3 regions of the Staphylococcus pseudoxylosus genome follow, and region 1 is predicted to be linked to each of the others. Evidence: predicted binding sites of a transcription regulator. Region 1 holds the regulator's gene; each other region holds the start of a gene.
What was found. Region 1 encodes LexA, which represses DNA repair genes until DNA is damaged. Its sites were predicted from a motif close to CGAACATATGTTCG; they were not measured.
Positions count from the first base shown of each region.

Region 2: the regulator LexA is predicted to act here: its motif matches at 5,768-5,781, upstream of LG295_RS01735 (carbohydrate kinase).
Region 3: the regulator LexA is predicted to act here: its motif matches at 5,270-5,283, upstream of LG295_RS05045 (YolD-like family protein).

Region 1 covers NZ_CP085024.1:1,667,242-1,675,250, reverse strand. The annotation lists gene LG295_RS08035 (amino acid permease) at 1-297, opposite strand, end outside; gene LG295_RS08030 (catalase) at 524-2,011, shown strand; gene rpmG (50S ribosomal protein L33) at 2,411-2,560, opposite strand; gene rpsN (30S ribosomal protein S14) at 2,711-2,980, shown strand; gene guaC (GMP reductase) at 3,171-4,148, shown strand; gene LG295_RS08010 (CAP-associated domain-containing protein) at 4,184-5,182, shown strand; gene lexA (transcriptional repressor LexA) at 5,379-6,002, opposite strand; gene sosA (DNA damage-induced cell division inhibitor SosA) at 6,145-6,378, shown strand; gene LG295_RS07995 (DUF896 domain-containing protein) at 6,506-6,754, shown strand; gene tkt (transketolase) at 6,831-8,009, shown strand, end outside.
Region 2 covers NZ_CP085024.1:396,254-404,262, forward strand. The annotation lists gene LG295_RS01705 (PTS sugar transporter subunit IIC) at 1-733, shown strand, start outside; gene LG295_RS01710 (PEP phosphonomutase) at 752-1,648, shown strand; gene LG295_RS01715 (PTS sugar transporter subunit IIB) at 1,674-1,994, shown strand; gene LG295_RS01720 (PTS lactose/cellobiose transporter subunit IIA) at 2,005-2,331, shown strand; gene LG295_RS01725 (NupC/NupG family nucleoside CNT transporter) at 2,513-3,727, opposite strand; gene LG295_RS01730 (pseudouridine-5'-phosphate glycosidase) at 3,737-4,648, opposite strand; gene LG295_RS01735 (carbohydrate kinase) at 4,632-5,741, opposite strand; gene LG295_RS01740 (amino acid ABC transporter substrate-binding protein) at 6,225-7,025, shown strand; gene LG295_RS01745 (amino acid ABC transporter permease) at 7,009-7,728, shown strand; gene LG295_RS01750 (amino acid ABC transporter ATP-binding protein) at 7,725-8,009, shown strand, end outside.
Region 3 covers NZ_CP085024.1:1,071,305-1,079,313, forward strand. The annotation lists gene LG295_RS05015 (thioredoxin family protein) at 1-261, opposite strand, end outside; gene LG295_RS05020 (hypothetical protein) at 419-910, shown strand; gene LG295_RS05025 (HAAS signaling domain-containing protein) at 1,016-1,576, shown strand; gene LG295_RS05030 (DUF4097 family beta strand repeat-containing protein) at 1,573-2,424, shown strand; gene LG295_RS05035 (C45 family autoproteolytic acyltransferase/hydolase) at 2,517-3,557, opposite strand; gene LG295_RS05040 (hypothetical protein) at 4,181-4,351, shown strand; gene LG295_RS05045 (YolD-like family protein) at 4,837-5,247, opposite strand; gene LG295_RS05050 (lactonase family protein) at 5,367-6,410, shown strand; gene LG295_RS05055 (aldehyde dehydrogenase) at 6,524-7,903, opposite strand.

The DNA.
Region 1 (8,009 bases):
CCATATTGCCCAATAGAGCCATCCCATCGTGAATCCCAATGACTTATCTACAAACCGAGTAGAGTAAGAACTGAAAGATCCTGAAACAGGGTAAAATGTAGCTAGTTCCCCAATAGAGGACATTAAGAAATACAACATCACCCCAATAATTAAATAAGCTAATATAGCACCACCAGGACCAGCTTGAGAAATTACATTACCTGTAGCAACAAAAAGTCCGGTTCCAATGGCACCCCCAATTGCTATCATTGAAATATGTCGAGAATTTAGACCACGATTCATATTATTTTGTGCCATAATAAGTCTCCTAATAGTTAATTAAAATATATATACACTCCATTTTAATGCTTTTGATAGACACAAGCAATGCTTTTTATCGGCTAAAAGTCACAAAATGTTTAAATATTGCGAAAATAGTCTAATTATTTAATGTTAGATATGTTGCTTTTAAAACTACTTTACATTAAAATAAGTACTAGGTAATAATAATTATTATTTAGATAAAGAATGAGGGGGAAATGTGATGAGCAACAATAAAAAATTAACTAGCCTATTTGGTGCACCAGTTTCTGATAGAGAAAATAGTATGACTGCAGGACCAAGAGGCCCATTAGTAATGCAAGATTGGTATTTTTTAGAACAAATGGCTCACTTTGACAGAGAGGTGATTCCAGAACGACGTATGCATGCAAAAGGATCAGGCGCATTTGGTACTTTTACAGTTACTAATGATATTACGCAATATACTTCAGCTAGCATTTTCTCTGAAGTTGGTAAACAGACTGAAATGTTTGCGCGTTTTTCAACAGTAGCAGGTGAACGTGGTGCAGCAGATGCAGAGCGTGATATTCGTGGATTTGCTTTGAAATTCTATACAGATGAGGGGAATTGGGATTTAGTTGGTAACAATACACCAGTATTCTTCTTCAGAGATCCGAAATTATTTGCCAGTTTAAATCATGCAGTTAAACGTGACCCAAGAACAAACATGCGTAGTGCTCAAAATAATTGGGATTTTTGGACATCATTACCAGAAGCATTACATCAGGTTACAATCTTGATGTCTGACCGTGGTATTCCAAAAGGGTATAGAAATATGCATGGTTTTGGTTCTCATACTTACTCAATGTACAATGACAAAGGTGAACGTGTTTGGGTGAAGTTCCATCATAGAACACAACAAGGTATTGAAAACTTACAACCTGACGAAGCAGCGAAAATTATTGCCGACGATAGAGAATCATCACAACGTGATTTATTCGAAGCAATTGAAAATAAAGATTATCCGAAATGGAAGATGTACATCCAAGTGATGACGGAAGAACAAGCGAGAAATCATAAAGATAATCCATTTGATTTAACTAAAGTATGGTATAAAGGTGATTATCCATTAATAGAAGTAGGAGAATGGGAACTTAACCGTAATCCAGATAACTATTTCCAAGATGTAGAACAAGCTGCTTTTGCACCTACAAATATTGTACCTGGTTTAGATTTTTCACCAGATAAAATGTTACAAGGCCGCTTATTCTCATATGGTGATGCTCAACGTTATAGATTAGGTGTAAATCATTGGCAAATACCCGTAAATCAACCAAAAGGTGTTGGCGTTGAAAATATCTGTCCATTTAGTAGAGATGGTCAAATGAGAATTTTGGATAATAATCAAGGTGGAGGCACTCATTATTATCCAAATAGCGATGGTTCATTTGAGGATCAACCTGAATTCAAAAAACCTGGCTTAAAAGTTGAAGGTGAAGCTTATGAATATGACTTCAGACAAGATGACGACAACTACTTTGAACAACCAGGCCGCTTATTTAGATTGCAATCTAAAGAACAACAAGAGCGCATTTTTGAAAATACTGCAAACGAGATGCAAGGAACTACATTAGAAGTACAACATCGTCACATCCGTCACTGTTATAAAGCTGATAGCGAATACGGTAAAGGTGTAGCGAAAGCTTTAGGTATTGATATTAATGATGTTGACTTAGAAATTAAAGATTAATAATGTAGAAAAACAATGAGGTACGAATACTTTTAAAATAAGTGTTCCCAATCCTTTTGAAAATGATGATTAGTTTAGAAGTATTTACTTACATGTGGAAAAGAGGCTCGTGATGGGCTCTTCAGAACATAGACAAAACAAACCTTAGGTGAACCATGAACTGACCTAAATAGTGGGAATGAAATAAAAACACTTTCGTTGAATTCATTTAAAATGAATCATACGGAGGTGTTTTTTCTATGAAAATAAATAATGCCAACCACAATTATAAAAATGTAGCTGGCAATGACAAGTCATCCTAATTTAATAAAGATAACTCTAGTGTTATAAGCTAAATATCATTACAACATACCGTTGTATTTAAATTGTCGTATTTAAAAGATAATTTTAGCAGAGAAATTATTTTGTTTCACGATGTAACGTATATTTATTTAATCTAGGGCAGAATTTTTTTAATTCAATACGCTCAGGATTATTACGTTTGTTTTTTGTAGAAATATAGTTACGATCGCCACATTCTGTACATGCTAATGTAATATTTACGCGCAAAGTTAACACCTCTTTCTTAACAGGAATGATTACGTTTTAAAATTTTAGCATATAAAGAAAATAATTTCAAATACTTTTAAGTTGAAATATAAAGTGAGTATGTTATTATTTAAAACGTAATGATTACGATTTATAAGGAGAGTTAGAACAATGGCAAAAAAATCAAAAATAGCTAAAGAACAAAAAAGAGAACAATTAGTTGAATCATATTATGAGTTACGTAAAGAATTGAAAGCTAAAGGTGATTATGAGGCTTTAAGAAAATTACCGAGAGATTCATCACCTACAAGATTAACACGTCGTTGCAAAGTTACAGGAAGACCAAGAGGTGTATATCGTAAGTTTGGAATGTCACGTATTGCATTACGTGAACATGCACATAAAGGGCAAATCCCAGGCGTTAAAAAAGCAAGTTGGTAATTTACGACCTAAGTCCATTTACATTTAGTTTAAAACAATGTATATTATCTATTGGTAAAGATAAATAATAAGTTATTGTTCGGGAATTTTGGTAAATATAACTATTATTCTCTATATAATTATTGAATACATCATGAAAATCTTACCATTAAATATATGTTTTATTAAAAATGTTAGGGGTTTGTTAACAATGAAAATTTTTGATTATGAAGATATCCAACTAATACCGAATAAATGTATTGTAAATAGTCGTTCTGAATGTGACACGACAGTTCAATTTGGCCCAAAAAGTTTTAAATTACCAGTCGTTCCAGCAAATATGCAAACTGTAATGAATGAAGAATTAGCTGAATGGTTTGCTGAAAATGATTATTTCTATATAATGCACAGATTTGATGAAGCGGCACGTATCCCATTTACTAAGAGAATGCATGAAAAAGGTTTGATTGCATCAATTTCTGTAGGTGTTAAAGAACGTGAATTTGATTTTGTAGAGCAATTAGCTAATGAAAAAGTAATTCCAGATTATATTACAATTGATATTGCACATGGTCATTCAGATTCTGTAATCAATATGATTAAACATATTAAACAACATATTCCTGAAGTATTTGTAATTGCAGGTAATGTTGGTACTCCAGAAGGTGTACGCGAATTAGAAAACGCTGGCGCAGACGCTACCAAAGTTGGTATTGGACCAGGAAGAGTTTGTATAACTAAGATTAAAACAGGATTTGGTACAGGCGGTTGGCAATTATCAGCATTAAATCACTGTAGTAAAGCGGCAAGAAAACCAATTATTGCTGATGGTGGTATTAGAACGCACGGTGATATTGCTAAATCTATACGTTTTGGTGCATCTATGGTAATGGTCGGGTCATTATTTGCTGCACATGAAGAGTCACCTGGTGAAACAGTGGAATTAGATGGTAAATTATATAAAGAATATTTCGGTAGCGCCTCTGAATTCCAAAAAGGTGAACATAAAAATGTAGAAGGTAAGAAAATGTTTGTTGAACACAAAGGTTCATTATCTAATACATTGATTGAAATGCAACAAGACTTGCAAAGTTCAATTTCATATGCGGGTGGCACTGACCTTAAATCACTAAGAAAAGTAGATTATGTAATTGTAAGAAACTCAATTTTTAACGGTGATAGAGACTAATATATTAGTAGGTGTAAAAAATTAGAAAATTATTCTTGTATGTACTTATTTTATTAGTAGTTATTCTTGTCATACCAATCAAAGAAACAGAACCAATGATTACAGTACAACAGCAATTAAAGGATAAAGTTGCCGATTGGTCTTCATCAAAAACAACTAATGAAGATGCGTTGAAAGTACCTAGTAAACAAGAATTTGCAGTTAACAATATTCAAATGAATATGACTAGAAGCGCTGTAGAAGAAAAGCTAGGTAGTTCCCAACGTGTCACATCAAATGAATATGGTACAAATTGGCACACGTATTATTCGGATGGTTATAGAGGATTTGTGATGGTTAGTTATATAGATGATAAAGTAAATGCGCTATATAGTAACCAAAACGTTATATCATCTAAATCAAAAATTAAATATGGTACACCTAAAGATAAGGTAAGGGACCGTTTAGGTAAACCTATTACTGATAAGCAAAAAGGTCATGTGAAATTTGATGTTCAAGATGATGAATTTGATAATTTTCATAAAGACAAAATATATACAACGACTTTTTATGATAAACATGAGAGCAATAACTTAACAGCACTATTACAAGTTAGTGAAAAAATGGAAAACCGACTACAACAACAATATGGCGCGCCATCTGAGGGGTTAGCTCAAAGCTTTGAATTGCAAAACTTTGATTTAGTTAATTCAGAACGAGTGCAGCATGAGTTAGAGCCACTTAAATATTCTACTAGTATTTCTGATACAGCTAGAAAACACAGTAAAGATATGGCTGAACATAATTATTTTGATCATAATAATTTATCAGGCGATACGCCATTTGATCGTATGGAAGCTGACGGACACGATTTTAATGCAGCAGGTGAAAACTTGGCGTATGGTCAAACAAGTAGTATTTATGCTCACCAGGGCCTAATGAATTCATTAGGACATAGAAAGAATATTCTTAAGAAAGAATTTAATACACTTGGTGTAGGTGTTGACTTTAATAAGGATCGTCAGCCTTATTGGACAGAAAATTATACTGGATAATGTTTAGGGCTGTTGTGAGAGGGTATCTTTTATCATGTGAGGATGAAAAGTTATGACAACAAACAAAAAAGACGAAACAGAAGATATACTTGAAAAAGTAAAAGACGTTTTAGAGAAAAAAGATGAAAAAAGAGAGGGTGCGCGATGAGCGCATCCTCTTTTTTTGAGAGTGTTAGCATTAGAGTCGAAATATCAATTACATTTCTCTAAATAATCCAACCACTTTTCCTAATACGGTTACATTATCAAGATAAATTGGTCCCATTGTGCTATTTTCCGGTTGCAAACGATAGCGCGTTTTTTCTTTATAAAAACGTTTAACAGTCGCTTCATTCTCTTCTGTCATCGCAACGATAATATCGCCGTTCTCTGCAATAGTTTGACTTCTTACGATAACTTTATCTCCATCAAGAATACCAGCTTCAATCATACTATCACCAACAACGTTTAAGATGAATATATCACTATTGTGGGTTGAAGTGAAATGTTCTGGTAATGGAAAGTATTCTTCAACATTTTCAACCGCAGAAATAGGTACACCTGCAGTTACTTTCCCTATAACAGGAACGTGGATTGTTTCTTCCATATTAATAGATTCACCTAATTGTTCTGACACAATTTCAATGGCACGAGGCTTAGTTGGGTCTCTTCTAATGTAACCTTTTTCCTCTAATCTAGATAGATGGCCATGAACTGTTGAACTAGAGGCTAATCCAACAGCTTCTCCAATTTCTCTAACGCTTGGTGGATACCCTTTGGATTGGACGGTTTGCTTGATATATTCAAAAATTTCATTTTGTCGTTTAGTTAACTCTCTCATAATAGGCACTCCCTAATTTAATTTAACTTAATTATAGCATGCTTATCGCGTTTTTACAAACGTTTGTTCGTTTGGTTGTTGACACAGAACAGATGTTCTGATAAAGTAACTATACAAACAAACGTTCTAGGAGTGGTTATGAATGATGAAGAACTATAAATCGCAAATAAAGTCTTATATTATAGTTTTGGTAGTGACAATGGTGCTTTGCGCCTTATTTATATTAAGTGCTCACAATAGTGCAAATTCAGAACAGACGTACGAAATGACTGACCATCAAATGACAAGCCAATCAGTAAATGGCGAACAGAGTAATGATGAAACTAAACTACAAAGCGAACAAACTTCACAGCAAGTGATGGCAGCTGTTCACTAATAGTTTTTAGTGGCGTAAACTTTAGTGAATAGAAATGTTAATATAATGGTGTTTTTGTGAGCGAAACAATTTAGTTTCGTTCATTTTTTTGTTATATTTTTTATATAAATAATATCGGAGGTTTATTATGGCTGATAAAGACGGTGTAGATTTACAACGCATCAATGAATTAGCAAAAAAGAAAAAAGAAAAAGGATTGACTGAAAAAGAAGCTAAAGAACAATCTAAATTGAGAAAAGCTTACTTAGATTCATTTAGAGAAAAATTTAAGCAGCAAATTGAAAGTACAAGAGTCATAGATCCTGAAGGAAACGATGTAACGCCTGATAAAGTGAAAAATATATTAGATTCTAAAAATAAAGAAGATAAAAACTAAATCAATTTTTTGTTAAATAGATACCAAATAAGGTATAATAAGATAGAAACTTGCTAGAAGAAAGGAAGTCATTTAGATGAATAAAGAAAAAGATCAATTAGCGGTAGATACGATTAGAGCACTAAGTATCGATGCAGTTGAACAAGCAAATTCAGGACACCCTGGATTACCAATGGGCGCTGCTCCTATGGCATACACATTATGGACACGTCACTTGAATTTTAATCCCCAATCAAAAGATTTCTTTGACAGAGATCGTTTTGTATTATCAGCTGGACATGGTTCTGCGTTATTATATAGCTTATTACATGTTTCAGGAAGTTTAGAATTAGAAGAATTAAAAGAATTTAGACAATGGGGTTCTAAAACACCAGGACATCCTGAGTTCAAACACACTGATGGTGTAGAAGTTACAACTGGTCCACTTGGACAAGGTTTTGCTATGTCTGTTGGTATGGCTATGGCTGAAAAGCATTTAGCAGGTAAATTTAATAAAGAAGATGCTAAAGTAGTTGACCATTACACATATGTACTTGCTTCAGATGGTGACTTAATGGAAGGTATTTCTCACGAAGCAGCTTCATTAGCAGGGCATAACCAATTAGACAAATTGATTGTTTTATATGATTCAAATGATATCTCACTAGATGGAGATTTAAATAAAGCCTTTTCTGAAGATGTTAAGGGTCGTTTTGAAGCCTATGGTTGGAAACACATTTTAGTTGAAGAAGGTAATGATTTAGACGCAATTGATAAAGCGATTGAAGAAGCTAAATCTCAAGATGTACCAACAATTATTGAAATTAAAACAATTATTGGTTATGGTGCGCCTAATAAACAAGCTTCACATGGTGTTCACGGTGCACCTCTTGGTGAAGATGAAAGAAAATTAGCGCTTGAAAACTATGGTTTAGACCCTGAAAAACGTTTCAATGTTCCAGAAGAAGTTTATGAAATTTTCCAACAAAGTATGTTGAAACGTGCTAACGAAAAAGAAGAAGCATGGAATAAACTTGTTGAAGAATATAGTAATAAATATCCTGAATTAGCTGAAGAATTTAAATTGGCTATCAGTGGTAAATTACCAGAAAACTATAGAGATGAGTTACCACACTTTGAAGCTGGGCATAGTGGTGCTTCACGTGCTGACTCTGGTGAAGTAATTCAAACTTTAAGTAAAACTGTACCTTCATTCTTTGGTGGTTCAGCTGACTTAGCTGGTTCAAATAAATCAAATGTCAAAGATGCGACAGAT
Region 2 (8,009 bases), 1.3 Mb from region 1:
AGATAATTTACCTTTCGGCAATATTCATGAACTTATTGTCAATACATTGGGGGTTCCATTGAGTCTTATGGGGGGCACTTTGATTGGAACAATTATCTTAGTTGGTCTCAATAGCGCATTTTGGTTTGTAGGTATCCATGGTGCCAATGTAGTTAATGCTGTTATGCAACCGATATGGTTGAAAAATATAGATGAAAATCGTCTAGCATATCAAGCTAATCCACATGGTGAATTACCGCATATTATTACACAACCATTTATAGATAATTTTGTGTTTATGGGTGGCGGTGGTTCAACTATTGGTCTGGTAATTGTGATTGCAATTTTAGCATTTAAGAAACGCTCTAGTAAGATTACAAAGACAATGGCACCACTGACACTAATGCCGGGTATATTTAATATTAATGAACCTACATTGTTTGGTTTGCCAGTCGTGTTAAATGTGAGACTTATCGTGCCGTTTATTTTAGCTCCAATGATTAATGCAACAATAACTTATTTTGCTATGGCAAGTGGGTTAGTACATCTTACAAATGGTACAGCGATGCCTTGGACAATCCCACCAATCATAAGTGGATTTTTAGCAACAGGTCATTATAGTGGGTCTGTGGTTCAAATGGTATGTATCCTTGTAGATATTTTACTTTATTATCCTTTTTATCGGTCAATGGAAAAATATAACCTACAGTTAGAACAAAAAGAAGCAGAGAATATGAAAAAAACTGAAGAATAAAAATAAAGGGGAGATAAAATGGTGAAAAGATTATTAAGTGCAAATGCTTCAGAAATAGTAGAAATGACATCTGATGAATTAAAACAAAGTATAAAGGCAAGTGATGGTCGTGTGGTACTAGCGGAAAATGTCGTCACTCGCACACCTGTTATTCCTGATATTACGAATTCAGAGCTATCAAGAGCATTTGGAGCAGATTTGATTTTATTAAATGGACTAGATGCATTTGACCCCAAGATTGTAAATATAGATGAAGATCAGCATGTCATTAAAGAACTAAGAAGACTTGTAGCCAGACCGATTGGTGTGAATTTAGAACCGGTAGATGTACAAGCAACAATGACAGAAGAGAAGTTAAATATAAGTGAAGGCAGACAGGCAAGTCCGAAAACAGTAAAAGCATTAGAACAATTAGGCATAAATTTTATTTGTATGACAGGAAATCCAGGTACTGGAGTATCTAATGAAAGAATTGTCAGTGCGATTGCAGACACAAGAGCAAATTTTAGTGGATTAATTATAGCTGGTAAGATGCATAGTGCAGGTGTCGATGAACCTGTAATTACGAAAACATTTGTAAAGAAATTTATAGATGCTGGCGCAGATATTATTTTAACTCCATCAATTGGTACCGTACCAGGTTTTGATGAAAATCAATTAAAAGAAATAGTTAAAGCAGTTCATCAACATGGAGGATTAGTTATGTCGGCTATTGGCACAAGTCAAGAAAGTTCTGATCCAAGCACAATTAGAGATTTTGCAATTCGGAATAAAGTTTGTGGAGTAGATATACAGCATATTGGTGATGCAGGATTTGGAGGGTTGGCGCCAGTCAATAATATATTTGAGTTAAGTAAAGCTATTAGAGGAGAAAGGCATACAGTATCGATGATAGCGAGGTCAATTCAACGTTGAAAATAAAATTGGAGGAGGGATTTATATGGCTGAAAAAACAATTATGCTTGTTTGTGCAGCAGGGATGAGTACGAGTATGCTTGTTCAAAAAATGCAAAAAGAAGCAAAAATTCAAAACTTAGATAGAGATATTTTCGCGGTTTCTACTTCGGAGGCCGATCAAAAAATTGAAGATGGCATTGTCGATGTGCTGTTACTTGGCCCTCAAGTCCGTTTTAAAAAAGAAGAATATAATAAAAAGTGTAGTGATAAAAACATACCAGTCGATGTTATTGAAATGAGAGATTACGGTACGATGAATGGTACCAATGTGTTAAAAATAGCAGAACAGTTAATGGCTAATTAGAGGTGGATATATGACTGAACAAGAGAGAGATTTAGAATTTGCCATGTCCCTTATAGCTTATAGTGGTGATGCGAAAAGTCATGCAATGGAAGCGATTATTGCTTCGAAGAAAGGGTATTTTAAGGAAGCGCAACAAAAGTTAGAGCAAGCTGAATCATCGCTACTTGAAGCTCATCATATACAAACTAAAATGTTATCGAAAGAAGCGCAAGGTGAAAATATAACGATGACATTGTTGACAGTGCATAGTCAGGACCATTTGATGACTGCTATTACTTTTAAAGATATTGCCCAAGAGATGATTGATTTATATAAAATTGTAGAGAAAAGTTTATAAATAATAGAAACAGCACATTTCTATAAATAGAGTGGAAATGTGCTGTTTCTATTATTTATATGCAAAAAAACCATACGCTATACGTATGGTTTTTTTGATTACTATGCCAATTGGTGGGTGTGACATATGTTTTTATTTCAACTGACAATGATGTGTGAAAGTATTTAAAAGAAAATAAGTATTATAATACTAAACCTATCATAGACGCTGAAATGATCGAAGCTAAGGTAGAACCAAGTAATAAACGCATAGCAAATGAAGCGACTTTATTCCCTTGTTCAGTACTAAATCCTTTTATTGATCCAACAATAATACCAACTGTACCAAAGTTAGCAAAACTAACAAGGTATACTGAGATAATACCTTGGGTACGATGTGAAAGCGTGTCGGCTAATTTTTGGAAATCTAGCATAGCAACGAATTCATTAGTTATCAATTTTGTAGCCATAATTGAACCAGCTTGAACTGCTTCATGCCAAGGTATTCCTATAATAAAAGCGATTGGTGCAAAGATGAAACCAATTAATTGTCTAAAATCTAACCCGACTAAGTTGAATAATACAGTGATAGCTTCCATGAGTGAAATGAATGCTAGTAGCATAATAGCAACACTAACAGCAATTTTGAAACCATCTGTAGCACTATCACCAATCATTTGAAAGAAAGGTACTTTTTTAGGTTTTGTAGTATTGTTCTCATGAACGTTGCTGTTAGCTGTTAAATTTGATATTTCAACGTCTTTATCATCGGATTTATACGGATTAATAACACTAGCAATAATTAATGCGCTAAAAATATTAAGCATCACAGCAGTAACAACAAATTTTGGCTCGAGCATTTGCATGTAGGACCCTAACATTGCCATACTAACTGCACTCATACCAGAAGTAGTTATTGTATATAATTTAGCTTTAGATAGTTTCGGAATCATTTCTTTAATAGTTAAGTAAACTTCTGGCTGACCTAACATAGATGTAGAAATAGCAAAATAACTTTCTAAACGTCCCATACCAGTCAGTTTATTGATAATGATACCAATATATTTGATCATAAAAGGAAGAATTTTAAAATAATTCAATACACCTATTAATACTGAGATAAATACTAAAGGAAGTAATACAGTAATAAAAAATGTAGAAGCCCCTTTATTTTGCAAACCACCGAATACAAAATCGATACCAGCTTTACTAATATCTAATAAAGATTCAAAAAATGAGCCGAGTGTTGTTAATGTTGTTAAACCAATAGTTGTATGCATCATAAATAATACAATAATTACTTGAATGACTAACATGGTTAAAGGCTTTTTAAAATTAATGGCTTTTCTATCATAACTAAAAATAAAAGAGAGTATTAATGCGAACAGAATACCGGTAATAGAAAATAGAATGGACATTTAAATCACCTACAATTGAGTGAAAGCAACAGCTATTTTTGCTCCTAGAACTGCATTGTTTTCAACAAGTTTTATATTTGTTTCTAAACTTTTACCTTTAGACTTCTCGACAATTTTTCCAAGTAAAAATGGTGTGGAATCCTTTCCACTAATTCCTTTTTCCTCTGCTTCTTGTACTGCATCTGTGATAATACGATCAATATATGATTTAGATAACGCATGTGTTTTGGGTACAGGATTAGCAACGACGATACCACCACTTAAACCTAAATCATTTTTAGCTTTACAAATTTGAGCAATAGTATCAGGTGAGTTTGCTGAACTGTTTAACTTAATCCCACTTTCAGGAGTGAAAAAGGCAGGAAGTTCTTCGGTTTGATAGCCAATCACAGGTACACCTTTTGTCTCAAGGTATTCAAGTGTTTTGGGTAAATCTAGGATGGATTTTGCTCCTGCACAGATAACAGTGACATTGGTTTGTCCTAATTCTTCTAAATCGGCTGAAATATCCATAGTGTGTTCAACACCTCTATGTACGCCACCAATTCCTCCAGTAACAAAGAATTGAATACCTGCTAATTCGGCACAAATCATTGTAGATGCAACTGTGGTTGCACCGATACGTTTAGTAGCAATAATCTCTGCTAAATCTCGACGTGATACTTTGGCAACATCGTCATGTTTAGCTAATAATGTCAATTCTTCAGATTCTAAACCTATTTTAATTTTTCCATTAATTAAGGCGATGGTTGCAGGTATGGCGCCGTGATTTCTAATAATTTGTTCAACATTTTTAGCCATCTCAACATTTTGTGGATAGGGCATGCCATGTGAAATGATAGTCGATTCTAAAGCAACTATAGGTTTATTACTATCCATGCCTTGTTGTACTTCTTGTGAAAATTCAATGTATTGTTTCATCTTTATACTCCTCCAAATCTCTAAATAATTGTTTTTTATCTAAATTTTGACGAACGGTGTAATTTGTTTCGATCGTTTTCCTTGCATTTATCATGCCAGCGTTGAGTATGTCATCTATATCTAGACCATTTAGCCAACTGAAGACCACTGCGCTGGAAAATGAATCACCTGCACCTGTCACATCTACAACCTCGTTTGAACTGAGAACGGGTTTAATGATTTCTGTTTTCTTATCTTTATAGATAAGCTCTTGAACTCCGTTTGTGATGATCACTTTGGAGACCCCAGCATCTATCCATTTTTGTGCAGCCTTTTTCATATCATTTGTGTTTTGTATTTTCATATTAAAATAAGTTTCTGTTTCATCTCGATTAATAATAAGCCAGTCTATTGCATGTAATGAATCAGGCATATGGTCCATTTTTGGTGATGATACAGGTATGATTACTAATTTAATGTTATGCTTCTCAGAATATGCACAGAGGAAATCAATGGCAGGTTTACTTAAATTTAAATCTGCGATAATACATTTAGCTTTAACTAGTAAATGTGTTCGCTTAATTAAAAATTCTGGCGTGATATAGTCATATACTTCCATATCAGCTAAGCCGTATTGCATATTACCATCATTGTCTATGAGTGCAGTGTAAGAACCTGTGTTTGCATTTTCTATTTGTTGCACATGATCTAGGTTCATGAAAGGACTTGATAATTTGTGTATCATGTCCCACTCACTGTCATTACCACTGGTAGATAAAAATGCTACAGTTTCACCCATTCGACCAAGATTTTCTGCAATATTTCTAGCTACGCCACCTACGGAACGTGTAGAAGTTACAGGATTGGAAGTTTCTAGTTGCAATGTATGATGGACATAAAACTTTCTGTCTAAGTTAGCAGCACCAATACATACAATAGGATAATTTTCATTTAAGACATAGGCTTTACCTAAGACATATTCTTTGCGGATTAATCCTGAGATAATATTAGCTACTGCAGGTCTTGATAAACCAATTGATAGTGCTAATTCTTGTTGAGAAATAAATGGATTGTCTTGTATGCGTTTCAAAACCTCTCTTTCATTACTATTCATAGATGAGACCTCCTTTTGATAAAATCTAAACAATTGTTTGAAAATAAACTTTTGTTTGAATTTAAGCGAAGTCTACCATGTAATATTACATTTGTATACGCTTACAAATTAATGTTGCGAAAATTGTGACAATTAAAGAGGGTCTTTGTCACGTATTTGAAATAAGTGAAACCCTTGATATATTAAGGTTTCACTCGTGATTATTTTTTATAGAATAATAGCGTTATTTTATTTTTGAAAATTATTTTCAAGCGTGAACAATGTCAGCTTTGAGGGCGAAATTATAAAATGAAAATAAAGATGAAATGTATTTTCTATGATGAAATATTAAAGGAAAAGCAGTGATTATAAAATTGTAAGAAATTAAAATTATCTGAAATTAAAAAAATTATTATCTTATCGATAAAAATCTATTGACTAAATAGGGGGATAGGAATAAACTAATTTTAATCCGATAAGAATAATAAGAATAGAGGGCGAGAAATGAAAAAATTATTAATGGTGTTCATGACTTTAGTTTTGGCAGTGACACTGGCAGCATGTGGTAATGACTCTTCAAGTAAAAAAGATAGCGAAAGTAAAAATAAAACAGCTAGTGAGAATAAAACTTTTGTTGTGGGCACAGAAGGCACTTATGCACCTTTTTCATTCCACGATAAAAATGATAAATTAACTGGTTATGATATAGATGTAGTGAAAGCAGTAGCTAAAGAAATGGACTATAAAGTTAAATTTAAAGAAACTCAATGGGATTCAATGTTTGCAGGGTTAGATTCAGGTAGATTTAATGTTGTAGCTAACCAAGTTGGTATTAACGATGAACGTAAAGAAAAATATAAATTCTCTGAACCATACACTTACTCTAAAGGTGTATTAGTAGTAAATAAAGATAATACAGATATCAAATCATTTGATGACGTTAAAGGTAAGAAATTAGCACAAACATTTACTTCAAACTATGGTAAATTGGCAAAATCTAAAGGTGCAGAACTTACAAAAGTTGATGGATTCAACCAAGCGATGGATTTATTACAATCAAATAGAGTAGAGGGTACGTTTAACGATAATATTTCTTACCTAGATTATAAAAAACAAAAACCTAATGCTAAAGTAAAAGCGATCGAAGGGAATGCTGAAAAGAGTCAATCTGCTTTGACTTTCAGCAAGAAGGAAGACGATAAAACAATCAAAGAAGTTAATAAAGCAATGAAAAAATTAAAAGATAATGGTGAATTAGCAAAAATAAGTGAAAAATGGTTTGGTGAAGATGTTTCTAAACCTTAATTCAGAGCAACAACATGCATTAGATGCAGCTGGACAAGCATTTATACCAATGCTTGAAGGATTGGTAAAGTTTTCAATTCCTATCACATTAGTGACTTTTGTTTTAGGATTGGTTATAGCACTAGTAACTGCATTAATGCGTATATCAACAAGCCGTATACTCAGAGGGATTGCACGTTTTTATATTTCAATCATTAGAGGAACACCGATGATTGTACAATTATTCATTATCTTTTATGGTATCCCTGAACTCGGCAGATTATTAACTAACAACTCAGAAAATCAATGGACATTAGCTCCAGTAATAGCGGCAATTATTGGCTTGTCTTTAAATGTAGGGGCATATGCTTCTGAAATTATTCGTGGCGGCATCATGTCTATTCCAAAAGGCCAGACAGAAGCAGCGTATTCAATTGGTATGAATTACCGTCAAACGATTCAACGTATTATATTGCCACAAGCAATAAGAGTTTCTGTGCCAGCACTAGGTAATACGTTCTTAAGTTTAATTAAAGATACATCGTTGCTCGGTTTTATACTTGTCGCTGAAATGTTTAGAAAAGCACAAGAAGTTGCGTCGACGACTTATGAATATTTAACAATTTATTTACTCGTGGCACTTATGTATTGGGTTGTATGTTTTATTATTTCAATCGTCCAGAACTTTTACGAATCTTATCTTGAAAGAGGGTATCGTTCATGATTGAATTACAAAATATAAAGAAAACATTTAATGATAAAGAAGTGATTAAAGGTATTGATCTAGAGGTTGATCAAGGAGAGGTAGTTACCTTCATTGGACGTTCAGGTTCTGGTAAAACGACTTTGTTACGAATGATTAATGCGCTAGAATTACCTACTGAAGGCGCCGTTTACGTCAATAGTGAAACTTATGACAATAAAGATAAAAAATCACAAATTAAAGTACGCAAGCAGTCGGGTATGGTTTTTCAAAGTTATAATCTGTTTCCTCATAAAACAGCA
Region 3 (8,009 bases), 600 kb from region 1:
GAATACTCGAACTTCTAAATTTAAAGTTTCACTAATATGTTTTAAAATTGGGACATTCATCATGGCATCCCCACACCAATCTTCAGTGATGACTAATACTTTTGAATAGTTTAATGATTTAATTTTTTCAATCCGATTATCCTCTTCTGGTAAAGAGAAAGAATTGTAAATCGTTAATAAATTCTCTTTGTTTTCAGTCATAGCTTCGATATATTGATCAAGCGGTTGACTGTTTTTGAAATAAGTTTCTAAACTTGTCATAATATTTCCCCCTTTAGCGTATTAGTTTTTATTATATCAATTTTTAATATGAAAGAAAATTTTAAATACTTAGAAAAATAAATTTGATTTTAAGTTAACTGTTAAACAAAAAGATCAAATTTGTCTTTTATTAAATATATGGAGTGTGACAACAATATTGAATTTACATAGGTCATTTAAATTATTAATCGTTAGTCTTTTTATGGCAATGGGGATAGGGACTATTTTAATTGTGAATTACATTAATAATACACAATCTACGAATTTATCGCAGTTAACTATTGATAATATGAAATTAGACATACAAATAGATGCTCAAAATTATACAGTATATAATCATGTCGTAATGAAAAATCATCGTATTTATACAAAAGGTCATGAACCTCATTTAACATTTAAAGTCAATAAAAAAGACGGTCGCTTGAAAGGCATCACGCTCGTTAAAGACACTAAGATTGAGACTAATTTTAATGCAAGTATAGATGGTGATATACAAAGCGTAATTAATCAATTAGGTGATCATTATAAGAATAAGCAGTTACATAAATCATATAAAGTTATTACTTATTGTGACAAAGTTAATCAAATAAAGTTATCTATTGTGTACAAACATGATAAAATAAAGAAAATTGAATTCTACAAGAAATAAAGGATTTAAAAATCTAATGAATGATAACCTTATGCAAGACGATATTCTTAGATATTACATAAAATATTTTGATTCGAATCTAGAATTAGAATGGCGGTAGATAATTTGGATAAAATTACTTTCTTGAATGAACTTGAACAAGAATTAAATAGCATACCAAGTGCGGAACGAGATAACGTCATGTATGAGTATGAGCAATACTTCTTTGAACAAGAAAGAGAGGGGAAAAATGAATATCAAATTATAGGTGCATTAGAGTCACCTAAAAAAATTGGGAAAGAGATTAAAGCAAAGAATGCAATTGTATCTGCAGAGTATAGGCCAAATGCTAAATCAATTCTTAGAGCGATTATGGCCTCGCTAGGCATGGGAATTTTGTCTTTAATCATTATCTTGATACCAATGATATTCATTGGTAGTTTTATGTTCATATTACTTTTAGTTGCATTATTTTTAGCAATTAGCCCGATTTTATTAATTATTCATGGCTCATTATATAATATGTTCAGCTTAGCAATTAGTAATTATCTTTTTGCGTTTTCGTTTACTGGTTTAGGTATTGTATTATTTGTGATCATTGCGAAATTAGCTCAATTCGTTTATCGTTTGATACTAAAATACTTACGTTGGAATATCAAGACGATTAAAGGAAGTGCAAATGAATGAGGAAATTATTTTTTAGTGGTTTAGCATTATTTATTGTGTGCTTTACTTTAGGCTGTATTACTTGGTTTGGTTTTGAAAAGCAAAATAATAAGCTTAATGTTATTGATAAAACGTATGATGATGTGGAAGTAAAGCATTTAGATATTGATAGCCGTTCTAGTAATGTAACGATAGTAAAAGGAAATAAGTTTGCAATTCACTATAAAGGCCAACAGAAAGTAGATATAGATAAAGATAAGCAATCATTAAAGTTGAAAGAAACTAGTAGCCGAGTCGATAATTATGGCTTAAATTATAATCCATTTAGACAAATTAAGGCTGAAATGAAAATTACCATACCAAATGAGAAATTAAAGGAATTGAACGTTTCGAGCAAAGCACGCGATATTAAACTTCAAAATATCGAAGCTGACAAAGTCGATTTGAATATGAATGATAGAACTGGTAGCCGTGTTTATGTGCAAAATTCAGAAGTTGAAAAATTGTTGTATAGCGGTTTGAAATCACCTATCCATATTAGTGATAGTAAAATTGTTAATGCTAATATTAAAACCAAAGAAGCGAGCATATATGCTGAGAATACATTGATTAAAAACTCTGTGTTGCTTGCTCAAAGTGGGCATATCCAATTAGATCGTATGGACATTGATTCTGCATTTAAAGCTTCTAGCCAAAATGGTGATATTATTATGTCTTATAATAAAAAACCAGATAATACGTTATTAAAATTAAATCCTGATGATGGCGTAGAAAAAGTCAATAATAAGAACTTTAATAACGATAGAGTTGGAGAAGGGGATAATATTTTAGAATTCTATACTGTGCACGGTGATATTCATATTAATTAATAGACTATACATTATAATAGCTATGGAGAAATCTATATTGATAGATGACTTCATAGCTATTTTTCTAACTTATTATCATATTTGACATGAATTTAATAATTGGCAAAGGTCAAATCAGTGTCTATATGTCCATAAAGGGAATGAATATCTAGTGACTGTCCGTTTAGCCATTGTTTAAAATCAATGACTGTAGGTTTATTATCTTCGCCTAAGGTCATGTATGCTTTAAGCGACTGTGGTTCATACATAGTTGTATGAATTGTACCAGACCAACTTTTAAATAATTTACTATATATTTCAAATTCTGGATTATTAAATAATTCAAATGCATGCATTTTATCTAGACCATTCGGTGTTTGCTTTAAAAGTCTATCTAAACGTTCTTTAGACTCTTTTGTATAATTTCTATTCTCATGAGTTAGTAACTTGAAATGGTTCGTACATGTATGATCATATCTTACTTCAAGTGATCTAGGAGAAACTTCGATTATGGCATGATTTAAATGCTTATCCATGACAATATAGCTAAATGAACTTCTGTGTGGAATTTCTTTCAATAATTGAATTGCCTCTGGCACGTCTTTACAATATTGCAAAATGAGCCTACCAATCATATAGCATACGAAGCCGTCGCCTGGATGTTTTCTATGCATAAAGTTATACCCCATAGATAACCCAGCTTCATTCATACCATCCATTCTACCAGTCACACGAGATGTTGGACCAATTTGTGCTAGGCCTCCATCATTTGGTTGAAAAAGCTGATAACGACCATCGTAAGTTGCAGGGTGATAGTCGTAATTTCTTACCATATAGTCTCGTCCTAAATAGACCGTACAGCCACTATTTTTTAGTGGTGTAAAACGATAGTGTGCAAAGTTTAATATCATTTGATTTGTTGGTAGATTAAGGACTTCTTGCATACCTCTGATCTCTTCCCAAATTTGAGGTGCGTATGTTTGGAAGATATCATATGTTTCCTTTATGTGGATATCAAAGCGAGGCATACGTTTTTTCCATTCTTTTTCTCTATTTTTTAATAATGGTGTTTGTTGCATCCATTGAGCTGTTTGTACACCTAAATCGAAATGCGATCCGCGGTGAGTTAATATATCTGTTTTTACTTTTTGCATAATATAAAACTCCTGTTTTAGTTGTGTAATCTTACAAATTTGTAACTTTATTGTAACCCCATGTTAATTGTATTATACGATGCTTGTCGTTATTATAAGTATAACAACGACGACTGGTTATTTATTTTCAAATTAAAATGAGGTGATTGCAATGGCAAATTATTATGATGCTGTTAGAGATGCAATGAGTACTTGGTGGGGCAAGTAATTGACTAAGTGGCTGGGACAAATTAATTGTCTCAGCCTTAATTATTATATAGAGTTAGTGGAATATTTGCATGAGCGCGAGCTCAGATCAACTATTTATCCATATTAACTCTAGTGATTTTTGCCAGGGTAGAACCGCGAAATATTTTTAAACAAATTAGATTTCTTTTCCACTCTTTTTCCATATGACTAATAAATGTAATCTTTCTAAGAGTTCTGTTATTATTAAAGTATTAAAGGTAGTAATTAATATACAGTCTTTAATTATAACTTAAAGCATTACTACAATAATATCATATTATTACTATAATAATATTTAAATTAAAGTAGTGAAAAGCGAGTATATATTTATTGATGCTTTTAAGTATGCTATCATTAATAATGGATATGTTAATAATTTATTGAGGTGAAACAGAATGTGGAATTTTATTAAAGGTTTATTTAAATTTGTATTCGGTACAATCCTAACTGTATCATTAGCAGCAGGAATTGGTGCAGTTGTGTTCGCTTATATTTTCAAAAAAGACTTTGAAGATATTGAAAGCAAAACAAAAGAGATTGTTTCAGATATCGAATCTAATAATTAAGTTATTGATAGGTCACTTTAGAGTGTTCTATTCAGACTGTCGACAAAGTCTCCGACTTTGTAGGCAGTTTTTTTGTGTACGCTTGCTGCTGGCACTGCCTTAGTCTGTAGTCTTTGGCTAGTGCTATTCTCGCAGGAGTCGGCTTAAATCACTGCCGGTATTAAACAAAAAAATGATAATATATAGATTAAACAGTGCGGCGTTTATTATATTGAATAAACCAATTAATAAAAGACCACTGCTATTTGAAAAATAACTATACAAATATAAACAACAAACCTTAGGCGAACTATCACCTAAAGTTTGCCTACATTCTGAATAGAACGCTTTAGAGTGTGCTATTTTCTTATGCATATCGGTAGTAAATATTTGATGAGACAATTAGTTGTTCTTTCGTAATAAACATAAGCTTAGTTGAACTTTCCACAGTTATATTAAGTGAAATAAGACTAAGTATAAGATTTTGTAATATAAGAACGTAGGAGTTATGGGTTATATGGATTAATACGAGTGATATCAAAAAGTGATAATTTAATAATTTCTGAGTTGTTTAGCGAATAGCCCTCTAAATACATATGAACCATGTCTATATTTTTAATTTTTAATGTTATGTGTTCTAGCCATCCGGATTGGTAATATTCAATTATGATATGTTGTTCTGTATGTAGTGCTTGATGAAGTTGTAAATTAAGATCACTCAATTGATCGTCTGATAATGTTGGGCGATCAATCTTATTTTGATCAATCAAATATTGTTGTATGGTTTCGAATTGTTCTGGTAAGGTAGCGAATGGTTGCCATTTAACCATGCCGCGACCTTTGGGGATATTTGGATTTAAATATTCTCTAGGGATATTTCTATAATCAGTTTCATTCTTAAATTTCTTCGGAATCATTTTATCACCTCAATATCATTATAGAACATATGTTCGATTTAATAAAGTGATAATTCATTATATTGTATTTGTAATAAATCTCTATTAAAATGAAACTATCATAATATGGAGGGGTTTTCATAATGACGATAGGTTATGTCGGTACTTATACAAAAAAAGAAGGTAAAGGGGTCTACCGTTTCCAACTTGATGAACAAACAGGGAAAATAATTGAAGTTGAAACTGGGTATGAACTAGAAGCCTCAACTTATTTAAATCAACATCATTCATTTTTATATGCAATAAATAGAGAAGGCGACAATTGTGGTATCGCTAGTCTTAAGATAGAGGAAGATGGTAAGTTAAGTCTCATTAATAAATGTTTAGCGTCAACAGCTGGTACTGGCTGTTATGTTGCGGTATCACCAGATGGTAAATATATTTTTGAAACTGTTTATGGTGCAGGTTTAGCACGTATATATGAAGCAAATCCACATACAGGAGAAATTATTCGACTTATACAGGAATTAGCTCATGATTTTCCAACTGGTCCGTCAGAGAGACAAGATCATGCACATGTTCATTTTATGGATATCACGCCAGATAAAAAATATGTAGTGGCGATGGACTTAGGTACAGACAAATTAGTGACCTATGAGTTTGGTGATGAAGGATACAGTGAATATGCTGTGTTTGATTTTGAACCAGGTGATGGGCCTAGACATATTACTTTCCATGAAAATGGTAAATATGCCTATGTAGTTCATGAAATATCAAATATTGTAAGTACAGTAAAATATGAAGATGGTAAATTTACAGAAATAGAACGTCATTTGACGATTCCAGAAAATTTTGAAGGCGACACAAAATTAGCAGCAGTGAGGCTATCAAAAGATCAAAAATTCTTATACATTAGTAATAGAGGGCACGATAGTATTGCTATTTTCAAAGTAGCTGATGAAGGCAACATGATTTCATTAGTGGATATTGTATCAAGTGGCGGCGAGTTTCCACGTGATTTTAACATTACTGATTCAGATGATTACTTAGTGTGTGCACATCAAGAAGGTGATTATGCGCTTACTGTATTTAGACGTGATAAAGTAACAGGCGAACTAGAAAAAGTAGACGATAAACACACTGCGCCTGAAGGTGTTTGTGTACAGTTTTTAAAAGAAATATAAACTTAGAAGTTTATTAAATAACCCAATTACTAACTTAATAACATAAAAAAAGCGCCTTTCCCAAATGTAATGGGAAGGCGCTTTTTTATGCTATAGAACTTTCATAAACAGAGTTACTTATTAAAGAAGGCCTTAATATATTTAAATTTCCCTTTGTATGGTGGAAACAATAAACTTGATTCAAGTCGAGTTGATTTAAAAATATATGATTTGTCATGGCTAAATGTATCAAAACTGTATTTACCATGGTATTGACCAATACCAGATGCGCCAACACCACCAAATGGTAAGTTTGAATTTGCCAATTGCATCAAGGTATCGTTAATTGCGCCACCACCAAATGATATTTCATTTAATACACGTTCTGTCGCATTTTCATCTTCGCTAAACAAATATAAGCTTAGAGGTTTAGGTTTGGAACGTATCAAATCAATAGCTTCATCAAAATCATCATACGTAATGATTGGTAAAATAGGTCCGAAAATTTCTTCTTCCATTATTTTAGCATTAAAAGTAATCCCATCTAATAGTGTAGGCGCAATGTACCTTTCATCTTCATTTGATTTACCACCAAAGGCAATCTCAGCATGATGAATCTTTAATAAATTATCTAAACGACTAAAGTGCTTATGGTTTACAATACGTCCAAAATCAGGGCTTTCTTGAATGTTGTTACCGTAAAATTCGGTAATGGTTTTTTTTAGCGCAGAGATTAATTCATCCTTCACTTTACGATTCACAAGTATATAGTCAGGAGCAACACAAGTTTGTCCAGCATTTGTAAATTTCCCAAAACTGATACGTTCACTTGCGACTTTAATATTTGCTGTTTCATCAACAATTACTGGAGATTTACCACCAAGTTCTAACGTTACAGGAGTTAAATTTTTACTTGCTGCTTGATACACAATTTTACCAACTTGTTCGCTACCTGTGAAAAAGATATAGTCAAATGGTAATTGGATTAATGATTGTGTAGTTTCAGCATCACCTTCACAAATACTAATATATTCAGGATCGAATACATCCTCAATTATATGTTTAATAACTTCTGAGACGTTTGGCGTGAACTCAGAAGGTTTGAGTATGGCAGTATTCCCAGCTGCTATAGCACCAATAAGTGGTTCAATTAATAATTGGAAGGGATAATTAAAAGGTCCAATTATTAAAACTGTGCCATAAGGCTCTTTTATGATATAGCTTTTAGTTGGAAACATATAAATAGGCGTATTGACTTGTTTTCTTTTAGCCCAATTTTTAAGTTCTTTACGAGCATTTTTAATATTTTTTAAGGTGAAGCCAATTTCTGTAGCATAAGCTTCAACTTTATTCTTACCTAAATCTTTTTGAAAAGCCTCTAATAAGGCGTCTTCATGGTTTTTGATACTTTTACCTAAAAGTTTAAGTTGTTTTCTTCTGAATTTTAAATCTTTAGTCACGTGTGTTTTAAAATATTGAGTACTATTGTGGAAAGTTTGCTCTATTGAATTCAAATATATTCCTCCTAGTATGATAGATGCAATTCGTAAGTGTAAGTGATAAAAAACTGGAACATATGAACTATGCTCCAGTATAATGAATTTTTAAATCTAGATATTT